Regions from separate parts of the Acinetobacter bereziniae genome, predicted to be linked through region 1. Evidence: riboswitches for the same ligand, from Rfam matches in the RefSeq annotation. Region 1 holds a riboswitch; the other holds the start of a gene.

Evidence for each region. Region 1 has a riboswitch for manganese ahead of I9192_RS12545 (TMEM165/GDT1 family protein). Riboswitches for the same ligand answer to the same signal wherever they lie in the genome.
Region 2: it holds a riboswitch for manganese, as region 1 does, so the genes downstream of both, I9192_RS20940 (TMEM165/GDT1 family protein) here and I9192_RS12545 (TMEM165/GDT1 family protein) in region 1, are expected to answer to the same signal.

The regions. Positions count from the first base shown of each region.
Region 1 is NZ_CP066119.1:2,651,397-2,658,390, reverse strand. It holds gene I9192_RS12555 (hypothetical protein) at 1-915, shown strand, start outside; gene I9192_RS12550 (AAA family ATPase) at 1,027-2,742, shown strand; yybP-ykoY riboswitch at 3,088-3,233, shown strand; gene I9192_RS12545 (TMEM165/GDT1 family protein) at 3,305-3,886, shown strand; gene I9192_RS12540 (phosphoethanolamine transferase) at 3,901-5,514, shown strand; gene I9192_RS12535 (5-carboxymethyl-2-hydroxymuconate Delta-isomerase) at 5,822-6,190, shown strand; gene I9192_RS22575 (DUF4240 domain-containing protein) at 6,252-6,413, opposite strand; gene thiM (hydroxyethylthiazole kinase) at 6,576-6,994, opposite strand, start outside.
Region 2 is NZ_CP066119.1:4,456,092-4,463,085, reverse strand. It holds gene I9192_RS20945 (2-oxo acid dehydrogenase subunit E2) at 1-1,661, shown strand, start outside; yybP-ykoY riboswitch at 1,796-1,953, shown strand; gene I9192_RS20940 (TMEM165/GDT1 family protein) at 2,042-2,620, shown strand; gene I9192_RS20935 (oxygen-binding di-iron domain-containing protein) at 2,837-3,634, shown strand; gene I9192_RS20930 (YkgJ family cysteine cluster protein) at 3,725-4,090, shown strand; gene guaB (IMP dehydrogenase) at 4,392-5,858, shown strand; gene glmM (phosphoglucosamine mutase) at 5,976-6,994, shown strand, end outside.

The DNA of each region.
Region 1 (6,994 bases):
TGGCAAAATCATCCCAAAAATAGCCGTTACCGCTTTATAGAATCGGTCAGTGAACATAAATCACAGCAAAAGTTGATTTCAAATTCTTATTTATATATCGAAGAATGGTTGGATTTCGCTACATTGATCCTTGGTGATCAAGCCCAATCTTATAAGAAAATATTTGTCAAAATTAGTCGTGTTGTTCAGGCATTTATGTTGTTTGTTCAGCATATTGCCAATCAATTACCTGCGCCATTAATCAGATTCATCGATCCTCAGTTGCAGCAACATCCTGATTTTTTTATTCAAATGCGCGAACATAATATTCAGGTAGATGATTTTCGTAAGAAGTTTAAACATATCAATACCGATCGAATGCCGCATTATAGTATTTATGACAGTTTTGTTCTGGACTATGTGATGCATTTATTTAATACGCATCATGAAATCGAACGTAATGTGACTTGGTCTGGTCTTTATCAACAAGCGAAGCGATGGCATTTGCACAATGATCTTGTTACGACAATGTCGAAACTCAAAGAAAAAATTACTGTGGATTCGTGGAATCGCATTGCGCCGATGCAAAAGATTTATTTTGAAGATTGGTGTTATGAGGAACTCAACAGTCTACAACGAATTACTCAAGAGTCAGTCGTTTTCAAACATTGTTTAGCTGTCTCCTACAGCACCAGAATAGTGGAGCGTGAATATGCAGCATTCCATATGTCAAATATAGCTGAACCCAATCAAGTCATGACTTTAGGTTGTTACTATAAATTAGGGCAGTTGAGCTTTGATCAACTTCGCTTGCCTAATAATCATATTCCAGATCAATCTTATATAAGCAAGGCACTGGCATTTATCGAAAATGTGAATCAACATTTAAAATGGAAAAGTAGTATTCAACCGAATGAAGAACTCGGTAACTTATAAACATCGTCAACAGGGTCTATTCTTTTTTCTAAGCTATTTTTGGCTTAACTTTTTAATTAAAAATCGTTAGGCTATAGCCGTCCCATCCTGTTAAGGTAATTCAAGGCTGTTATGAAACAAGAAACTGCACTCAAACTCATGAAAGCGGGTGAAAATGTCTTTTTGACTGGCTCTGCTGGTGCAGGAAAAACCTATACGTTGAATCAATACATCAATTATTTAAAAGTCCGTAAAATACCTGTCGCAATTACAGCCTCTACAGGGATTGCAGCGACGCATATGAATGGAATGACCATTCATACATGGGCTGGTATCGGCATTAAAGATACGCTTTCAGACGATGATTTGAAGAGGATGAAAGAGCGTAAATATCTCAAAGAGCATCTGGAAAATGCTCAAGTATTGATTATTGATGAAATTTCAATGTTGCATGCCAAACAGTTAAATTTGGTCAATCAAGTTTTGAAATATTTTAAAGAATCTGATGATGCTTTTGGTGGAATTCAAGTGATTGCTGCTGGCGACTTCTTTCAGCTTCCGCCTGTAGGAAAAAATAATGAGCTGAATCGTGATAAATTTTGTTTTATGTCTAATGCATGGGTTGAGGCAAAATTTCGGGTTTGTTATTTGACTGAACAGCATCGTCAAGATGATTCTGCACTCAATGATATTCTCAATGCAATTCGTGCACAGAATATTCAGCCACAACATATTCAAGCCTTACAAAATACGCGTCATCAAGATATAGGTGAAATGTTCACCCGTTTATATACGCACAACATGGATGTGGATAGCATCAATTTTCAGCATTTAAATGCAATTGAGGGTGATGATCATCAATTTGTTGCAGTGACAGATGGGAATGAAAAGCTGATAGAAACATTAAAATCTTCAGTTCGTGCGCCTGAAGAACTGACATTAAAAAAACATGCCAAAGTGATGTTTGTTAAAAATAATTTTGACATGGGATATATCAACGGCAGTTTAGGTGAAGTGATTGGTTTTGAAGAAGATGATGAAATGGGGATGTTGCCCAAGGTGAAAATGACCGATGGAACAACTTTATTGGTCGCTCCTGAAACTTGGTCAGTGGACAATGAAGGCGGTAAAACCATTGCCAGTTTACAACAAGTTCCATTACGTTTGGCGTGGGCAATTACTATTCATAAATCACAAGGCATGACCTTAGAAGCTGCTGAAATTAATTTGAGTCATACTTTTGAAAAAGGACAAGGTTATGTTGCTTTGTCACGGTTAAAATCAATAGAGGGGCTTAGATTGCTTGGCTTCAACGATCAAGCATTAGAACTTGATAGTTTGGCAATCAAAGCAGATCGTCGTTTTCAAGAGCTTTCCTGTGAAGCTGAACAGCACTATGCGGAGGTTGACTTAACACCCCAACATAATGCTTTTATTCGCCATTGTGGTGGGACATTGAACGCCACTGAAATAGAACGCAATGAAAAAAAATTGGCGCGTAATAACGGTAAAGCCAACTATGCTTCAGCCACATTGGACGAAACGCGTGAGTTGTTTGAAAGTGGCTACGAAATTCAAGATATTGCCATTGAGCGAGGTTTAACCCCAGCAACAATCATCAATCATTTGGCGAGACTGCATAAGGAACAAGGGCTTGATATTTCTGTTGCTAATCCGGGTGAAGAGGTGGTCGAGAAAATACGGACAATTTATAAAAAATTAATGAAACGGCAAGATCCAAGTCATTTTAATGATGATGGTGCGATAAAATTACGCCCAATCGTAGAGTTGACCAGCCCTAAAATGGGATATGACCAAGTGCGTTTAGCCCTACTGTTTGTCGAATAAAAATCCTTCTAATGATGGAAGTATGAATAAGTTGAGAAAAAATTACTTAATTCGTATATTGCGATATTCCCAGAATATAAGCATATGGAGGATTATAATCTCAGCTTTCAGTTGTGCTGATTTTATCATACACGAACATCGATAGATTGAAGTGTTTCTTTTGAACAATTTGATGATTATGAAAATTTAGAATTGATCATCAACTCTAGCGTTGCATCTCAGATGCTATAAGTTGTACAGATCGAGTAAAAACATACTATTGCAGGCTCGCAATGCTAGATCAAATGTGAAACTTTGATATCGCAAAATTATGTTTGAAAATTGGTCAAGTATTCTTTATGATAACTAAACTTCATTGGGGAGTAGCCGCTTTTTACCTCGGGTAAAAAGGTGATGGTCAACATAATTGCTCAAATGGGCATGGTCATCATAGCAAAGAACCAAAAGATCTTTTTGATCATAATTTCTTTTTGTTGGCAAGACCTTTGATTTGTTACTCTGCTTTGGCTAGCTAGAGTTATAAATCATTGGGAATTATTGCTAGCCAGAGAAAAGTATTATGATGTCTGCTTTCCTTATCTCTCTTGCTGTTGTTGCCTTATCTGAAATGGGTGACAAAACTCAACTTTTAGCTCTGCTTCTGTCTGCACGATTTCGAAAACCCATTCCCATTCTATTGGCGATTTTTTTAGCCACACTTGTCAATCATGGTGTTTCAGCCATATTGGGTCAATGGATCACCACGGTATTGAGTCCAACTGTACTGCTATGGATTGTTTCATTAGGATTTATTGGGATGGCGATATGGATGCTTATTCCTGATGAGTTGGGGGATGAATCCGAAAGTATCAATAAATGGCAAAAATATGGTGTATTTGGTGCAACATTTGTGCTGTTCTTTTTGGCAGAAATTGGGGATAAAACCCAAATTGCAACAGTTGCTTTAGCTGCTCGTTTTGACAGTATCGGCTGGGTGACAGTAGGGACTACTTTGGGAATTATGTTGGTGAATGCTCCAGCAGTATTTATCGGCAACAAACTAGCAGAAAAACTTCCAATTTCATTGATTCATAAAATTGGTGCACTGGTATTCTTAACGATTGGTGTTGCTGCTCTCGTTCAACATTACTTTTTCAAAGTTTGAAGCGTTTAAGTGCTATGCGCCGATTTAATCAATTGCCGATAGATATACAACGATGGTTTTTTGCATTTTATTTGCTTTTGCCTGTCTTGATTGTCTTTTTCACATTGGGCTTTGCTGGAAGCTGGGCGGATAGTTTACGTTTGGCATTTTTAGCAATGCCAGGTGTTTGGTTATGCTTCCAAGCGAGTAGCAAGTCAAAATTGTTTTGGAAAATATCCGCGATACTTTGGTGGTTTATTTTTTTCTTGCATACAACCTTACTTTCACTGAGCTGGTGGTTATTTAACAGTGATGCAGAAGGCTATTTAATTGTTGAGTCGATTGCAAATACCACATTCAATGAAAGTTTAGAGTTTATACAACAGCATGTTGGATTGTTTGGATTTTTACTTTTGTGCTTTTTAACCACATTAGGATTGTATTTTTTAGTCTTATTCAAATATTTTGATCAGCCACATCACCATATTTATCCAATGCGTATCGTCGGGCGCTCAATCCTCGGTTTTTTGATATTACTGTGTGTGGTCAGTTACGTACTTAAGCCTTCTTTTGCTTTGCATCCACTTGCTTATTGGTTTGGATATTATGGCAAAATTAAAGATTTTCAGTCACGTGTTTCACAACACCATCATATACATCAAACTTGGACGTCCAACGCAGAAAAAAGATTGGATAGACGTAAACCGTTTGCTGAACAGCAAACCCATACAGTGGTTTTAACAGACAGTATTACCAGTTTTAATTTTGGCTTATGCGGTTATCCTCGAAATACAACACCTGAATTAAGCAAACGTAGTGGGCAGTTCAAAGTATTTTGTCGAGGTTATTCGCCTGCATCTTCAACCATTCAATCGCTACGTTATTTATTTAATGATGGCACACGCAATGCGATGGATGACCAAGCACCAGAAAATATTATGGGCTATGCAAAAGCTGCAGGATTCAAGGTGTATTGGATCAGTAATCAAGATGATGTTTATATCTCATCATTATTTGCAAACTATGCCGACGAAGTGGTTTTTATCAATAAACAGTCCGGTCGGAGTAGTCGTTCATTGGATGAAAATATTCTTCCAGCTTATAAAGCTGCGTTAGATGATCCAACGCCTCGTAAGCTCATTATTCTACATCTGATTGGTTCACACCCAAATTATAAGTTACGTTATCCTGAACAGTTTTCTAAATTTAATGATGCGACAAATGATGAGGTTGAAAGGACGCTAGAGCAAAATAAAATCAATCATTTTATTCAGTTAAAACGTAATGAATACGATAATAGTATCCTTTATCAAGATTGGATTGTTTCTAAACTGTTTGATTTGCTTTTGTCCAAAAGGGCTGATTTTAGATCTTTTACTTTTTTATCTGATCATGGAAATCAAGTGGGTCATGAACTCAATTATGTAGGTCATAGTTCGGATACCGAAGCAGGTTATCGTGTACCAATCCTGATTTGGTATGATCAAATGCCGAAAAAGGGAATAAGTAGCCAAAGACCTGTCGATGCCAGTGATTTAGACCGTTATGTTTTACATTTAATGGGACTTCATGATCGATTGGAAACTCAAGAAAAACTATGTTGGTTAGATGAGAAATGTCATTTTATTCCGAAGTTATTATGGCGCTAAATTTATTTTTTCGTTCAGTATACCTGCCTTGGTTATGAGGTAGTGTATACGTCGTGGTGGTGAAATAAAAATTAATGAATATGATGCAACGATCAGAAAGTTACATTCAACAAGATTTTGGGAGTGGAGAATTCTAAGCAAAAAGTTGATAACCAATGCTTTGATAATAGTGCTATATCTAAATTTTTGCTTATTTTTTAATGAAGTATATACAACTAAAGTTATAAATTTGCGTTAATTTTACAGTTTCTAGAGTAGGGATGTTATACTCAATACTAATCTATAATATTTTCATATGGTTAACACGATGCCACAAATGTTTATTGATTATTCAGACAATATTCAGAATTTAGATCAAAAGAAATTGATGTTGGGTTTAAATCATGCTTTGTTTGATACGGGCTTAGTCAGCGATGCACATGATATTAAGTCGCGTATTCAATCAGTTTCAGATTATCTGATCGGTTTTGGAGACAATCAACAAGCATTCATCTTTGTTCGTTTACAAGGTTTAAGCGGACGCAGTGAAGAACAAAAAAATTTAATGACGGAAAATCTGTCACAATTTTTACAGTCGTTTCAAGACTATTCAGCTCAAGGTCTGGAAATTCAGCTGTGTGTCGAATTTGCTGAAATGCCGAGAGAAATATATAAGAAAGTATTTGTAAAAAAATGATCAATCATGGGGCTTAACGATAAGCCCCATTTTTTATTCACGCTTTAATTGAGCAATTTATTCAAACAGTACAACTGACGAAGTTTTCAATCTCTTGTAATGTGCCCTCAAAAAATTCTTTTCCTATAAGAATTAACCAGCACCTAAAATAAAGAAAACGATCATCTGATAAATAGCCATTGAAATGATATAGTCCATGCTCTTTGGTAAAGTTTGATTGCAAAATTGTGGCAAGTTCTGCAATTTCAGTAGGATAAAGTCATGAAAGTTTTAAGTTGCAGTTTTTCCAAACAAAATAAATGGTTGCTGATCAAACCTAGACAAATATGCAATTAAATCTTCTACATGCTGTTCAGTATTATCCTCTAATTAATTTCAGATTAATTTAGAGACCTAATACTTGAATATCACTGTATTCCCAAATTTTATTGGCACTCATTTGGTAAATTTCATCGAGGAACGCCACATTAAAACTTCCCACAGCCGAGGCTTTTTCAAAAGCCAATTTTCCAGCAATGGCAAAGTGAATATGTGCAGAAATAGTGGCAATTGCTGGAGTGGTCACAGTGCTATATGCCGCAATTAAAGCACCTAAAGCACAACCTGTCGCCGTAATTTTAGGCTGTAAAAAACTTCCCCCATTAATTTGAATCACATGATGAAGTTCTTTTGAAAGGACGAAATCGGATTCACCAGAAATTGCAACACATTCACTATGATTTAACAGCGCTTGAGCTTGTAAATAAACTTCATTACTTGACACTGCACTATCAACACCCTTGGATTCAACTTGGTTGCCTGCGA
Region 2 (6,994 bases), 1.8 Mb from region 1:
CAGCATCTACAAATACGACATCACAAACAGTTGAAGTGAAAGTTCCAGATATTGGTGTGGAAAAAGCTTTAGTAGGCGAAGTGTTAGTAAAAGTTGGTGATGAAATTGCTGTGGACGATAGCATTGTTGTTGTCGAATCAGATAAAGCCACAGTTGAAGTTCCAAGTACAGTCGCAGGTACAGTTGAAAGTGTTGTGGTGAAAGAAGGTGACAGTGTTAAAGAGGGTGTAGTACTCATTACAGTGAAAACTGAAGGTGGTGCAGCAGCATCAACAGCATCGTCCGTTGAGATAGCGCCACAGCAAACAACGCCAGTACCTCAAGCTGCTGCACAAGAACAGTCCGCTGTGACTCAATCAGGTAAAGTTGAGGTCACTGTGCCAGATTTGGGCGTGGACAAAGCGACTATTTCTGAAATTTTAGTCAATGTGGGTGACCGTGTTGAAAAAGATCAGAGTCTTTGTGTTGCAGAATCTGATAAAGCATCTGTAGAAGTACCAAGTACAGTTGCAGGTGTGGTCAGTGCCATTCATGTGGAATTGAATCAGTCTGTGACTCAAGGTACCGCTTTGGTGACCATTGAAGCAGAAGGTCAAGCAACACCAGCTCCTCAAGCGAAACCTGCAACTCAATCATCGCAAGAAACAGCACCAGTCGCAGCTCAAGCACCGACCACTGCATCTGCAAAAGTTGAGACGCTTACTGCTGTAGACTCATGTGAGAAATTATCAAAAGCACAGCAAGCTGAAAATGCTAAAGTCTATGCGGGTCCAGCTGTGCGTAAACTTGCACGTGAATTGGGCGTTATACTTTCTCAAGTTCAAGCTTCTGGTCCACATGCACGTGTGATGAAAGCCGATGTTTTTGCTTTTGTTAAAGCGAAACTGACTGCACCACAAGCAGCGCCACAAACTACAGTTGCTCAGGTTGCTTCAGGTTTACCTGCTTTACCAGACTTCAGCGCATTTGGTGGTAGTGAAATTGCGCCAATGACACGTTTACAGCAAGTGTCTGTACCGCAGTTGTCACTGAACAATTTTATTCCGCAAGTGACACAATTTGATTTGGCGGATATTACTGAGCTTGAAGCTTGGCGTGGTGAACTCAAAGGTAAGTTTAAGCAAGACGGTATAAGCTTAACCATTCTTGCTTTTATTGCGAAAGCTGTAGCGTTCTTGTTGAAAGAAGAACCTTATTTTGCAGGTCATCTTGCTGACGATCAAAAGTCAGTGGTGTTACGTAAGGAAATTCATATGGGAATCGCAGTGGCGACACCAGATGGATTAACTGTTCCTGTATTGCGCAATCCTGACCAAAAATCAATTAAGCAAATTGCGATTGAATTGGGTGAGTTGAGTAAAAAAGCACGTGATAAGAAACTTTCTCCGAAAGATTTGCAAGGTGCCAACTTTACAATTACCAGCTTAGGTTCAATTGGTGGTACAGCATTTACACCTTTGGTGAACTGGCCACAAGTTGCAATCTTGGGAATTTCACCTGCCACCATGCAGCCAGTTTGGAATGGTTCAGGTTTTGATCCGAAATTGATGTTGCCACTGTCATTGTCTTATGACCATCGTGTGATTAATGGTGCGGATGCGGCTCGATTTACCAATAAATTAACCAAGTTGTTATCGGACATTCGTAACATCTTGCTTTAAGTTTTAAAGATGAGGAAACCTCGCTTTATGCGGGGTTTTTTTATATTTAAGCCGATCAAATCTTTTGCTTTGATTGGTGTTTAAGATATTGAATAGTAAAAATTGAAAATAAACTGAAAAGCATTGTAGAATAGTTGTACTTCATTGGGGAGTAGCCGCTGTTTGTTATCAATACGATAATAAATGGGTGATGATCAACATAATTACTCAACAGAGTATGGTCATCATAGCAAAGAACCAATTTAGCTGAAGGCATGTACTCAGCTATCTTTTGTTGGCAAGACCTTTGATTTATCACTCCGCGTTGGATAGGTGACTATTCATATTGGCTAGCAGGAGGGGTAAGTCATCGGTAAATATTGCTAGCCAGAGACTTTGACATGTTAAATGCCTTCCTCATCTCTTTGGTGGTTGTTGCTTTATCCGAAATGGGCGATAAAACGCAACTACTCGCATTACTTCTTGCTGCACGTTTCCGTAAACCTATTCCGATTTTATTCGCGATTCTGATTGCGACATTGGTCAATCATGGCGTGTCAGCTGTGCTGGGGCAATGGATTACCACGGTACTCAGTCCAACTGTTCTGTTATGGATCGTTTCACTTGGCTTTATCGCCATGGCGGGTTGGATGCTGATTCCAGACGAACTGGATGATGAATCTGAAAGCATAAATAAATGGCAGAAATATGGGGTCTTTGGTGCAACATTTGTGTTGTTCTTCCTGGCTGAAATCGGTGATAAAACTCAAATTGCGACCGTAGCACTTGCTGCACGTTTTGACAGTATCGGATGGGTCACTCTAGGGACTACACTGGGCATTATGTTGGTCAATGCACCTGCTGTATTTATTGGTAATAAGTTGGCAGATAAATTACCAATTTCTTTAATTCATAAAATTGGCGCAGCGATATTCTTTATCATTGGTGTTGCCGCATTGGTACAACATTACTTTTTTTAAGGCTGTTTTTTCGATGCAGCTTTAAGCTGTGATTGGATCAGCACCTTTTCAAGATAAAAAACTCAACCTAGTGTTGGGTTTTTTATTATTTTGAGAATAATCACACAAATAATCATAAAACTTAGGTTGTATATTTATTGTAACTTTGAAGAAAACCTTATATGTTGTATGGGATAAATAAAGATTTATTTTAAAAAAGGTTTTGGGGTTCTGGGTATGGCTTTAGATCGCACCACATCGCAAGTTTTGTTTGATAATGGCACACATAAATGTATTAGTTTTACCAGTTTGGTGAAAGGCGAAGGTGTACAAGCCAATCAATTTTTGATTCTCAATAATGAACGTGCAGCAGTTTTGGATCCAGGTGGTGATTTAACTTATGTACCTTTAACTATGGAATTAAATAAATACACACGTTTGCAAAACCTAGACTATGTGATGGCATCTCATCAAGACCCTGACATTATTACCTCAATGCCACGTTGGTTAGTGTATACCGATGCTAAAGTGGTCGCTTCTAAGTTGTGGGCGCGCTTTTTACCTCACTTAAATTCCGCTTTTATGAGTGACCGTATGAAAGGCGGTTGGCTAGAGCGTTTGATTGAGTTACCTGATCAAGGGGGTTCAATTCCTTTGGGTGAAACTCGAATTATTGTCGTTCCTGCACATTTCTTACATTCAGTAGGGAATTTTCAGTTTTACGACCCCATCTCTAAAATTTTATTTTCTGGGGATATGGGGGCATCTATTGTTGATGATGCATCTACACCGATAGATGATTTTAATAGTCATATTCCAAGTATGCGTGGTTTTCATCAACGGTATATGTGTACCAACAGAATCATTCGCTTATGGGTGAAAATGGTGCGTCAGATGGATATTGAGATGATCGTGCCTCAGCATGGCAAACCTTTTATTGGAAAGGAAATGATCAATCAATTTTTAGATTGGATTGAAAATTTACAGTGCGGTGTTGATTTGATGGATGAGACCGTGTTTACCTGTCCTCAATAAAAAAACTCAAAAAATCTATTGTGTTTGGATACGACTTTTTTTAGGATTTTCTTGCCAAAATCTTAAACTGATAACGAGAATCTTAAAAAAATGTTGTCACAAATCTCAGCACAGGATGCATGCTTAAACTGTGGGGCGTGTTGCGCCTTTTTCCGAGTCTCATTTTATTGGGCGGAGGGAGAAGCAATGCCTTCAGATTATGTAGAACCGTTAACTGCAGTATATTCATGTATGCAAGGGACCAATCAAAAACAACCCCGTTGTATTGCATTGGATGGTGTTGTTGGACAGCAGGTCAGTTGTACCATGTATGAACAACGCAGTTCATCTTGTAAAGAGGTGCAAGCTGGGGATGCACAATGTGCCAAAGCAAGGCAGGCACATAATTTAATTCCTTTGATTGATATTGATGTCATGACACCCAGTAATGATGAAGATTTTGATCAGGTGTGCTAATGCTGCAATGGGGAAGTTTAGGATATGAGAAGATTTTTTTTACAAGAGATACAAGCTCTAATCATATATTGAGTCGTTTTTTGACAGTAGCCTAGAGTTGTTTAAAAAGCAGAGACTGTCAGCTGACAGTTTGCTGTGGTGTTAAATCTACTATAATTTTATATTCAAAGCCCATTTTTATTTCAATAAGATACTGAAAAATAAAGGGTGATCGAGAATAAGATAAATCCGCACAATAAAAAATGAAAATTGAACGGAAATTTGTATATAATAGCTCACGGAAATTACCAGCGAGACTGTTATGTTGACCATCGTTCAAGAAGCGTTAACCTTCGATGATGTCTTATTACTCCCTGCCTATTCTACTATCCTCCCAAAAGATGTCTCTCTAAAGACACGCCTCACACGCGGCATTCAACTGAACATACCTATGGTTTCAGCAGCAATGGATACAGTGACTGAGTCACGTATGGCGATTGCAATGGCGCAAAATGGTGGTATCGGTATTTTACATAAAAACATGGATATTTCTGCGCAAGCTGCAGAAGTTCGCCGTGTGAAAAAATTTGAAGCAGGCATGGTGAAAGATCCTATCACCGTGACTCCTGAAACGACGATACGTGACTTGATTGCGATTACTCAAGCCAACAATATCAGTGGTGTTCCTGTTGTTAAAGACGGCAAGGTTGTTGGAATTGTGACAGGACGAGATACTCGTTTTGTGACCAATTTAGAGCAACCTGTAAGTAACATCATGACCGGGCAAGATCGTCTTGTGACTGTTCGTGAAAATGAGTCTAAAGAAAATATTCAAGCATTGTTACAACAACATCGCATTGAAAAAGTGTTGGTGGTGGATGATAACCATGCCTTAAAAGGTTTGATTACTGTCACTGATTTCCGCAAAGCAGAATCTTATCCAAATAGCTGTAAAGACGAATTAGGTCGTTTACGTGTTGGTGCTGCGGTGGGTACTGGTGCAGAAACGCCAAGCCGTGTTGAAGCTTTAGTAGAGGCAGGTGTCGATGCGATTGTGGTAGATACTGCGCATGGTCACTCTGCAGGCGTGATTGAGCGTGTACGTTGGGTCAAAGCCAATTTCCCACAAGTTCAAGTCATTGGCGGAAATATCGCAACAGGTGATGCGGCATTGGCATTGCTTGACGCGGGTGCAGATGCTGTAAAAGTCGGGATTGGTCCTGGTTCAATCTGTACAACACGTATTGTTGCGGGTATTGGTATGCCGCAAATTTCAGCAATTGATAGTGTTGCAAATGCACTGAAAGATCAAATTCCGTTAATTGCTGATGGTGGTATCCGCTTCTCTGGCGATATGGCAAAAGCGATTGGTGCTGGTGCAAGTACCATTATGGTGGGTTCACTCATGGCAGGTACTGAAGAAGCACCTGGTGAAGTTGAATTCTTCCAAGGTCGTTACTACAAAGCTTACCGTGGTATGGGGTCTTTGGGTGCAATGGCAGGTGCAACAGGTTCTGCAGACCGTTATTTCCAAGACTCTAAAGCAGGTGCTGAAAAGTTAGTTCCTGAAGGTATTGAAGGTCGTGTACCTTACAAAGGACCAATGGGTAACATCGTACATCAAATGATGGGCGGTTTACGTTCATCAATGGGCTATACAGGTTCCGCAACCATTGAAGATCTTCGCCAAAATGCAAAATTTGTGAAAATTACTGCAGCAGGTATGCAAGAGTCGCATGTGCATGATGTCACGATTACTAAAGAAGCACCGAACTATCGAGTGGGTTAATCTTTTGTAATATTTTGATTGAAAAAAGCCGTCAGTTTATGACGGCTTTTTTATTTTGGTGTAAAGTATAAACGTGAAAAATTGATTGTTATACAACGCATAATAAGTGGGTAAAAAATGAGTTATTTCGGTACAGACGGGATTCGTGGAAAATTTGGTGAACTCCCAATTACCCCTGAATTTGCACTTAAATTGGGGTTTGCCGCGGGTAAAGTATTAAAGCAAATTAGCCCAAAAACAAAACCTATTGTGGTTTTAGGTAAAGATACACGTTTATCTGGTTATATTCTTGAAGCAGCATTACAGGCAGGCTTAAATGCAGCAGGTGTTTATGTGCACTTGTTAGGACCGTTACCTACCCCAGCGATTGCCCATTTAACACGTGCATTGCATGCCAATTTAGGGATCGTCATTTCTGCATCACACAATCCTTATTTTGATAATGGCATTAAATTTTTCTCAGATGAAGGCAAGAAACTACCTGATACGATTCAAGAAGCGATTAACCGTGAATTAGAAAAAGATATAGTCATTGAAGACACCGCTAACTTGGGTAAAAGTGTACGTGTTAAAGATGCCAATGGGCGATATATTGAATTTTGCAAATCGACGTTCCCGTATCATTTCAATTTACGCCATTTAAAAATTGTTGTGGATTGCGCCAATGGTGCAGCTTATAGCGTGGGTCCTGCGGTGTTCCGTGAATTGGGTGCCAAAGTGATTGCACTTTATAATGATCCTGATGGTTTAAATATCAATAAAGATTGTGGGTCAACACATCCTGAAAACTTACAAAAAGCTGTTGTGGAGCATCAAGCAGATTTAGGCATTGCTTTTGATGGCGATGCTGACCGTGTTGTATTGGTTGATCGTCATGGAAAGCTGGTAGATGGTGACCATATTCTTTATATCTTAGCCACACAGTCTTCACAGAAACCAGCAGGTGTAGTGGGTACAGTGATGAGTAACATGGCTTTGGAATTGGCATTGGAAAAGGCAAAAGTACCTTTTGTACGTGCTAAAGTGGGTGACCGCTATGTTTTACAAAATCTAGAAGAAAACAACTGGGTCATTGGCGGTGAGCCATCAGGTCATATTTTGACTTTAGACAAGAGCACAACAGGTGATGCCATTAT